2 regions of the Bacillus seohaeanensis genome follow, and region 2 is predicted to be linked to the other one. Evidence: predicted binding sites of a transcription regulator. Region 2 holds the regulator's gene; the other holds the start of a gene.
The links. The regulator Rex, encoded in region 2, represses fermentation and respiration genes when NADH is low (regulators of the CRP and FNR family bind a similar motif). The targets are predictions, from matches to a motif close to TTGTGAAATATTTCACAA.
Positions count from the first base shown of each region.

Region 1: ACFSUL_RS21130 (AtpZ/AtpI family protein) is a predicted target of Rex. The motif match lies at 1,870-1,887, and genes of this name have one in related genera.

Region 1 covers NZ_JBHUMF010000035.1:156,253-159,675, reverse strand. Annotated here, with positions in the region: gene upp (uracil phosphoribosyltransferase) at 1-295, shown strand, start outside; gene wecB (non-hydrolyzing UDP-N-acetylglucosamine 2-epimerase) at 315-1,460, shown strand; gene ACFSUL_RS21130 (AtpZ/AtpI family protein) at 1,975-2,196, shown strand; gene ACFSUL_RS21125 (ATP synthase subunit I) at 2,203-2,577, shown strand; gene atpB (F0F1 ATP synthase subunit A) at 2,600-3,322, shown strand; gene atpE (F0F1 ATP synthase subunit C) at 3,399-3,423, shown strand, end outside.
Region 2 covers NZ_JBHUMF010000011.1:4,136-7,558, reverse strand. Annotated here, with positions in the region: gene tatC (twin-arginine translocase subunit TatC) at 1-751, opposite strand, end outside; gene ACFSUL_RS04630 (twin-arginine translocase TatA/TatE family subunit) at 767-943, opposite strand; gene ACFSUL_RS04625 (redox-sensing transcriptional repressor Rex) at 992-1,669, opposite strand; gene ACFSUL_RS04620 (ABC-F family ATP-binding cassette domain-containing protein) at 2,017-3,423, shown strand, end outside.

The DNA of each region.
Region 1 (3,423 bases), on a different contig from region 2:
TGAATATTATGTGAAGCTTCCTAGTGATGTGGAAGAGCGTGAGCTTATTGTAGTAGATCCAATGCTTGCTACTGGCGGGTCTGCTGTTGAAGCGATTAACTCACTAAAAAAACGTGGTGCGAAAAACATCAAATTCATGTGTCTTGTTGCCTGTCCTGAAGGTGTGGATGCAATTAAAGAAGCACATCCGGAAGTAGATATTTATATCGCAGCACTTGATGAAGGGTTAAATGAAAAAGGATATATCGTACCTGGTCTTGGCGATGCAGGAGACAGATTATATGGTACAAAATAATGAAAAGCAGGTGAAAATAGTGGACAAGCCTATAAAAGTAATGACAATCTTCGGTACAAGACCAGAAGCAATAAAAATGGCACCACTTGTACTAGAGTTAAAGAAATATCCTGAGCAATTTGAGACAGTCGTAACAGTAACAGCTCAACATCGACAAATGCTAGATCAGGTATTGAACATTTTTGATGTGCAACCTGATTATGACTTAAATATAATGAAGGACCGTCAAACACTTATAGATGTTACCACAAGGGGACTAGAGGGGCTCGATAAGGTAATGAAAGAAGCAAAGCCCGATGTTGTCCTTGTACATGGCGATACAACAACAACATTTATTGCCAGCCTTGCAGCATTCTATAATCAAATTGCAGTTGGTCATGTAGAAGCCGGATTGCGAACATGGAATAAATATTCTCCATTCCCAGAGGAAATGAATCGTCAATTAACAGGTGTTATGGCAGATTTGCACTTCTCTCCAACAGAGAAATCAGCTCAAAATCTTCTAAATGAAAACAAAAAGGAAGAAAGTATCTTTATTACTGGAAATACAGCGATAGATGCACTTAAAACTACGGTTAAAGATGAATATGAACATGAGGTGCTTCAAAAGGTCGGCGATGATCGTCTAGTATTACTTACGGCACACCGCCGTGAAAACCTCGGTGAGCCGATGCGTAATATGTTCCGTGCAATTAAGCGATTAGTGGACGAGCATGATGATATTCAAGTTGTTTACCCGGTCCATTTGAACCCAGCCGTTCGAGAAGTGGCGGATGAGGTGCTCGGAAATGATCCTCGAATACACTTAATTGAGCCGCTTGATGTCATTGATTTTCATAACTTTGCTTCAAGAGCACATTTAATTTTAACCGATTCTGGTGGTGTCCAAGAAGAAGCCCCATCACTTGGTGTCCCAGTTCTTGTGCTTCGTGACACAACGGAGCGTCCGGAAGGAATTGAAGCAGGAACATTAAAGCTAGCAGGGATAGAAGAAGAAAATATATACAACTTAGCGAAAGAGCTTCTTACAGACCAAAAAGCTTACGATAAAATGGCGAAAGCAGCCAATCCATACGGAGACGGACTTGCATCTTACCGAATCACCCAAGCTATCCGTTATCATTTCAAAGAACTAAAGGAACGACCAAAGCCGTTCACAACCTAACTAACATAGAGGCCCTTGTTATTTAAATAACAAGGGCCTCTATTATTTTGCGGACGTAGCTTTAATGCGTTAAAGTAACTAGGGACGGACCTTTGAGGTTGTCTCCAACTTCCATATCTTAACCCATTAAAATCCATACTTTAGAACGGAAAAAATAATTTATACAAGTATAATATTATATGGAAGTATTTACATTACATAAAAGTCATTCACATATTCATGTTTCTTCTATATACTTTAAGAAGTAGAGCAGTAAGTAGTATTGAAAATGCCTAAAGATTTGTATCTATTGTCAAAAAACACGTTTGAATTGTGTGCAAATTGTGACAACTGTAACAGCTAGTAAACTTTTTAAATACAACACATTGACATAGATAATATGCTATTGTATGCTAACAAAGGATATATAATGATAAGGTTTTCACAATTAAATGTTTAAGGTGTGAAAACGCTTTACATCCTTTGAAGAAAGTGCTTTTCCACATTCCACTACAAATTAGTGTGGGGATGAATTATGCGTCAAAACAAACGACGTCCGTATCAATCGATGGCCCTATATTCTGCCATACTTTCACAATTAGTTGGTTCCATTCTCATTGGAATTTTTGGAGGAAGATGGCTTGATAAAATATGGGATACCACACCACTATTCTTAATTATTGGACTACTTCTTGGTCTGTCGGCAGGTACTTATGCCATGCTTCGCACAGTCCAACATTTCTATTCGGGAGACTAATGTGACATGCCGGAAATACAACAAATGTTTATAAGGCATCGTAAGTACATACTTTTTCTTCTCTCCATTTACGTTCTCGGTTGGGGCTTTACATCCTATCAGTCTATTTTTTTAGGACTTATCTTTGGTACAAGTATAAGCTTGTTTAACCACTGGGTAATGGTTAGAAGAACATCAAGGTTTGGAGATGCGGTGTTAGCAGGGAAAAAGGTACGATCATTAGGGACATTTTCACGGATGGCTGGAGCGGCCTTTGCGATTATAGTAGCAATGGAGTTTCCACACGTATTCCATATCCTAAGTGTTGTTTTGGGATTAATGACATCCTACATTGTCATTATGATAGATTATTTTATTCAGCAACTAAAATCTCATCAGTAGCGGGGAAGAGAGGTGAATTTCATTGAATCATGAAGCTCCTTTATACAATTTGGATTTCATGGGTACGACAATAACCTTTAACCTGGCAAATATTTTAATGATTACTGTAGCAAGTGCTATCGTTTTCCTTATTGCCGTTTTGTCTACTCGTCGACTTGCCATGAAACCAACAGGGTTCCAGAACTTCATGGAATGGACGATGGACTTTGTGAAAAACATTATTAAAAGTAACATGGATTGGAAAACAGGGGGACGTTTTCATATTTTAGGTCTTACCTTGATTATGTACATATTTGTTTCAAATATGTTAGGTCTTCCATTTGCTGTCGTGATTGATCACGAACTATGGTGGAAATCACCTACAGCGGATCCTGTTGTCGCCATGACATTATCTGTCTTAGTGGTAGCACTATCCCATTATTATGGTATTAAGATGAAAGGTTTTGGTGAATACGGAAAAGACTTTTTAAAACCAATGTGGTTCTTGTTCCCGCTTAAAATAATTGAGGAATTTGCCAACACATTAACATTGGGTCTTCGTCTTTACGGAAACATCTATGCCGGAGAAATACTTCTTACTTTACTAGCAGGAAGTTTAGCAACTGGCGTAGGAGGAACGATTGCGGCAGTTTTACCAACACTTGCTTGGCAAGGATTCTCCATTTTCGTTGGTGCCATCCAATCATTCATTTTTGTTATGTTAACGATGGTGTATATGGCTCATAAAGTCAGCCATGACCATTAATATATACCTGTTCATTTATTGAACAAAAACATTTAGTAAAAAATATATTTTTATACATTTAAGGAGGAACTTTAGAATGGGTCTTATAGCAGCAGCAATTG
Region 2 (3,423 bases):
TTTCAACTTCTTCAATTTCACGTTTTTGTTCTGCTTCTAATACCTTTTTATATCCAATTTTGGAAATCCAGATACTCAATTCATAAAGTACAAATAACGGTACAGTAACCATTAAATGAGAAACAATATCTGGCGGAGTAATGAGCGCTGCAATAACAAAAAGCACAAAGTAAGCATAACGTCTCATTTTCCCCATAAACATTGGCGTAATAATCCCAAGTCTAGTCAAAAACAGCATTACAACAGGTAATTGAAATAAAAACCCAAACGGGACAGTTAGCTGAAAAAGAAAATGAAAGTATTCATTAATTCCAATCACTTGCTCAATTTCAAGCGTATCCGACAACCCCATCATAAACTCTACTACATATGGAAAAAGGATAAAATAAGCAAAAGATAGACCACCTAAGAAAAGTAAAAGTGAGATTGGAATGTAACTCAATGTCACTTTTCTTTCTTTTTCATATAAACCAGGACTAATAAAAGACCAAAGCTGAAAAAGAATAATTGGTGATGTCACAATAAGTGATATAAATATCATCATTTCCATATAAATTTTAAGTGGGTCTGTAATACGAAAAGCATTCATCGTCAATTCTTTTGCTTCATCTGCATGCTGTAAATATCTTATTAACGGTTCTGCTAGAAAGAAGCTAGCAATGAAAGCTAACAAGAAGAAAACGACTACAAACATGAGTCGTTTTCGTAATTCACCTATATGTTCATAAAGCGTCATGTCATTTTGACTCATGGCGTTCATCCTACTCTACTTAGCGTCTTTATTCTTATTGTCATCATCATCATCTGCTAAGCCTTTTGTTGCATTTTTAAATTCACGTAATGTATTTCCAGCTGCTTTCCCTAACTCTGGCAATTTTTTCGGGCCAAAGATGAGTAAAGCAACGATCGCTATTAAAATGAGGCTACCTGGACCTATTGGCATTATGTGACACCTCCTCTTTACTATCATAACTTATTACAAGTTATTTTTCTATTCCGTCACCGATTCATCTTGTGACATTTCCGTGTCTTCTTCTGTATAATGCTTTAAAAAATATACGAGTGACTGCAACTCAACTGCCAAGTCAATATGATGAATTCGTATGTGATTTGGTACACTTAATCGTGCAGGAGTAAAGTTTAACACTCCTTTTATATCGGATGAAACTAAACGATCGGTAATATTTTGTGCAGAAGTTGCTGGAACAGTTAGTATCGCTACTTCTATATTCTCCCCTTCGAGCCTTTCTTCTAGTTCGTCTAAGCTATAAACGGGGACATCCCCAATATCTGTGCCGACTTTCCCCGGATCAACATCAAATGCCATCTCTATTTTAGTATTATTATTCTTTATAAAATTATAATGAAGAAATGCCGTGCCTAAATTACCTACACCAATTAAAATAACCTTCGTTAAAGCATCTTGATCGAGTGTCTTGCGAAAAAAGGATAACAGATAATTAACATTGTATCCATACCCTTTCTTTCCTAACGCCCCAAAATAAGAAAAATCTCGGCGAATAGTAGCAGAATCTACCTTCACTGCTTCACTCAACTCTTTAGAAGACACCCTTTGCTTCCCAGAAGAGGATAGATTTTTTATAAAGCGATAATAAAGCGGCAAGCGCTTTGCCGTTGCTTGTGGAATTTTTGCTGTTTCTTGATTCATACCTTTTCCCCCACATCTATTAAACCAATTTCTATATGTTATCTATTAAACCACACTGTTAACGCTTCCAAAAGCAAATAATTCTTTTGCAAAGCTCGTACTACTTGAAAAGCGGAAGCGGCTTAAGCAGACTCAGACAAAACATAAGGCGAGCTTACCTTTTTAAGACGCTTGACTTATGACTTTGAGGCGCTTATCCACTGGAATTAGATATCTTTATCCTACACTATATTCTATACTATATCTGTCCTGATTAATAGTCATCCTAATTACTTCCTTTTCTTGAAAGATTGCTGTTTTCCTAAAAAATACGATAAACTATTAGTAAGAAACTGAGGTGAAACGTTATGATTCTTTTACAAGTGAATCAGGTAACAAAATTTTTTGGTCCAGAAATAATTCTATCTAATATAAAACTAGAGGTACAATCAAAGGATCGAGTTGCTCTTGTAGGGAGAAACGGAGCAGGAAAATCTACTTTATTAAAAATAATTGCTGGACACCTTTCCTATGACGAAGGGGAAATAATGAAGCCAAAAGATGTTTCCATTGGCTATCTTGAGCAACATTCAGGGTTGGAATCAAGCCTTTCTATTTGGGATGAGATGCTGACTGTATATGAAACGCTACGCAAACAAGAAAAGCAACTACGCCTTCTTGAACAAAAAATGGCTGACCCTGCTGTATACGAAAACAATGATGTTTACGAAAGGGTTTTAAAGGAATACGACGAACTTCAAGTCCTTTTCAAAGATTCAGGCGGTTATCAGTATGAAGCCGATATTCGTTCTGTTCTGCATGGCTTGAACTTTGCAAATTTTGATTATGAAACAAAGATTTCCACTCTTAGTGGAGGGCAAAAAACGAGGCTAGCACTCGGAAAACTATTATTAACGAAACCAGATATATTAATTTTGGATGAGCCTACTAATCATCTGGATATCGAAACTCTCTCATGGCTTGAAGGCTACTTGCAAGGATACCAAGGTGCTGTACTAATTGTCTCCCATGACCGATATTTCTTGGACAGTGTCGTAAATTCTGTCTATGAAGTTTCTCGAAATAAATCAAAGAAATTTCATGGTAATTATAGTCAATACTTAAAACAAAAGGCTGAAAACTATGAGAAAGACGTAAAATTATATGAAAGACAACAACAAGAAGTCGCTAAACTGGAGGATTTTATTCAGCGCAATATCGCTCGTGCTTCTACTACAAAAATGGCTCAAAGTCGAAGAAAAAAATTAGAACGCATGGAGATGATGGACAAACCATTAGGAGATGAAAAATCCGCAAATTTTTCTTTTCAAATTGAGCGACAAAGTGGGAATGATGTATTAAAAATCGCAAACCTATCGATAGGCTATACTCCAGAAGACGTTATCTCTCAAAATATATCTCTTCATGCCCAAAAAGGGGATAGCATTGCCCTTGTAGGGCCGAATGGGATTGGTAAGTCAACACTTCTTAAAACATTGGTAAACAAACTATCTCCTATTCAGGGAGAATTCCAATTCGGCTCTAATGTAGCGATTAGCTATTATGACCAAGAACAAGCAAATCTCTCATCAAATAAAACGGTACTAAATGAGCTCTGGGATGACTACCCAATGAAAAATGAGAAGGAAATACGTACTGTCCTAGGAAACTTCCTCTTTTCCGGTGAAGATGTGCTTAAACCAGTAACAGCACTTAGTGGAGGGGAAAAAGCTCGACTAGCACTTGCGAAATTAATGATGGAAAAAGCAAACCTC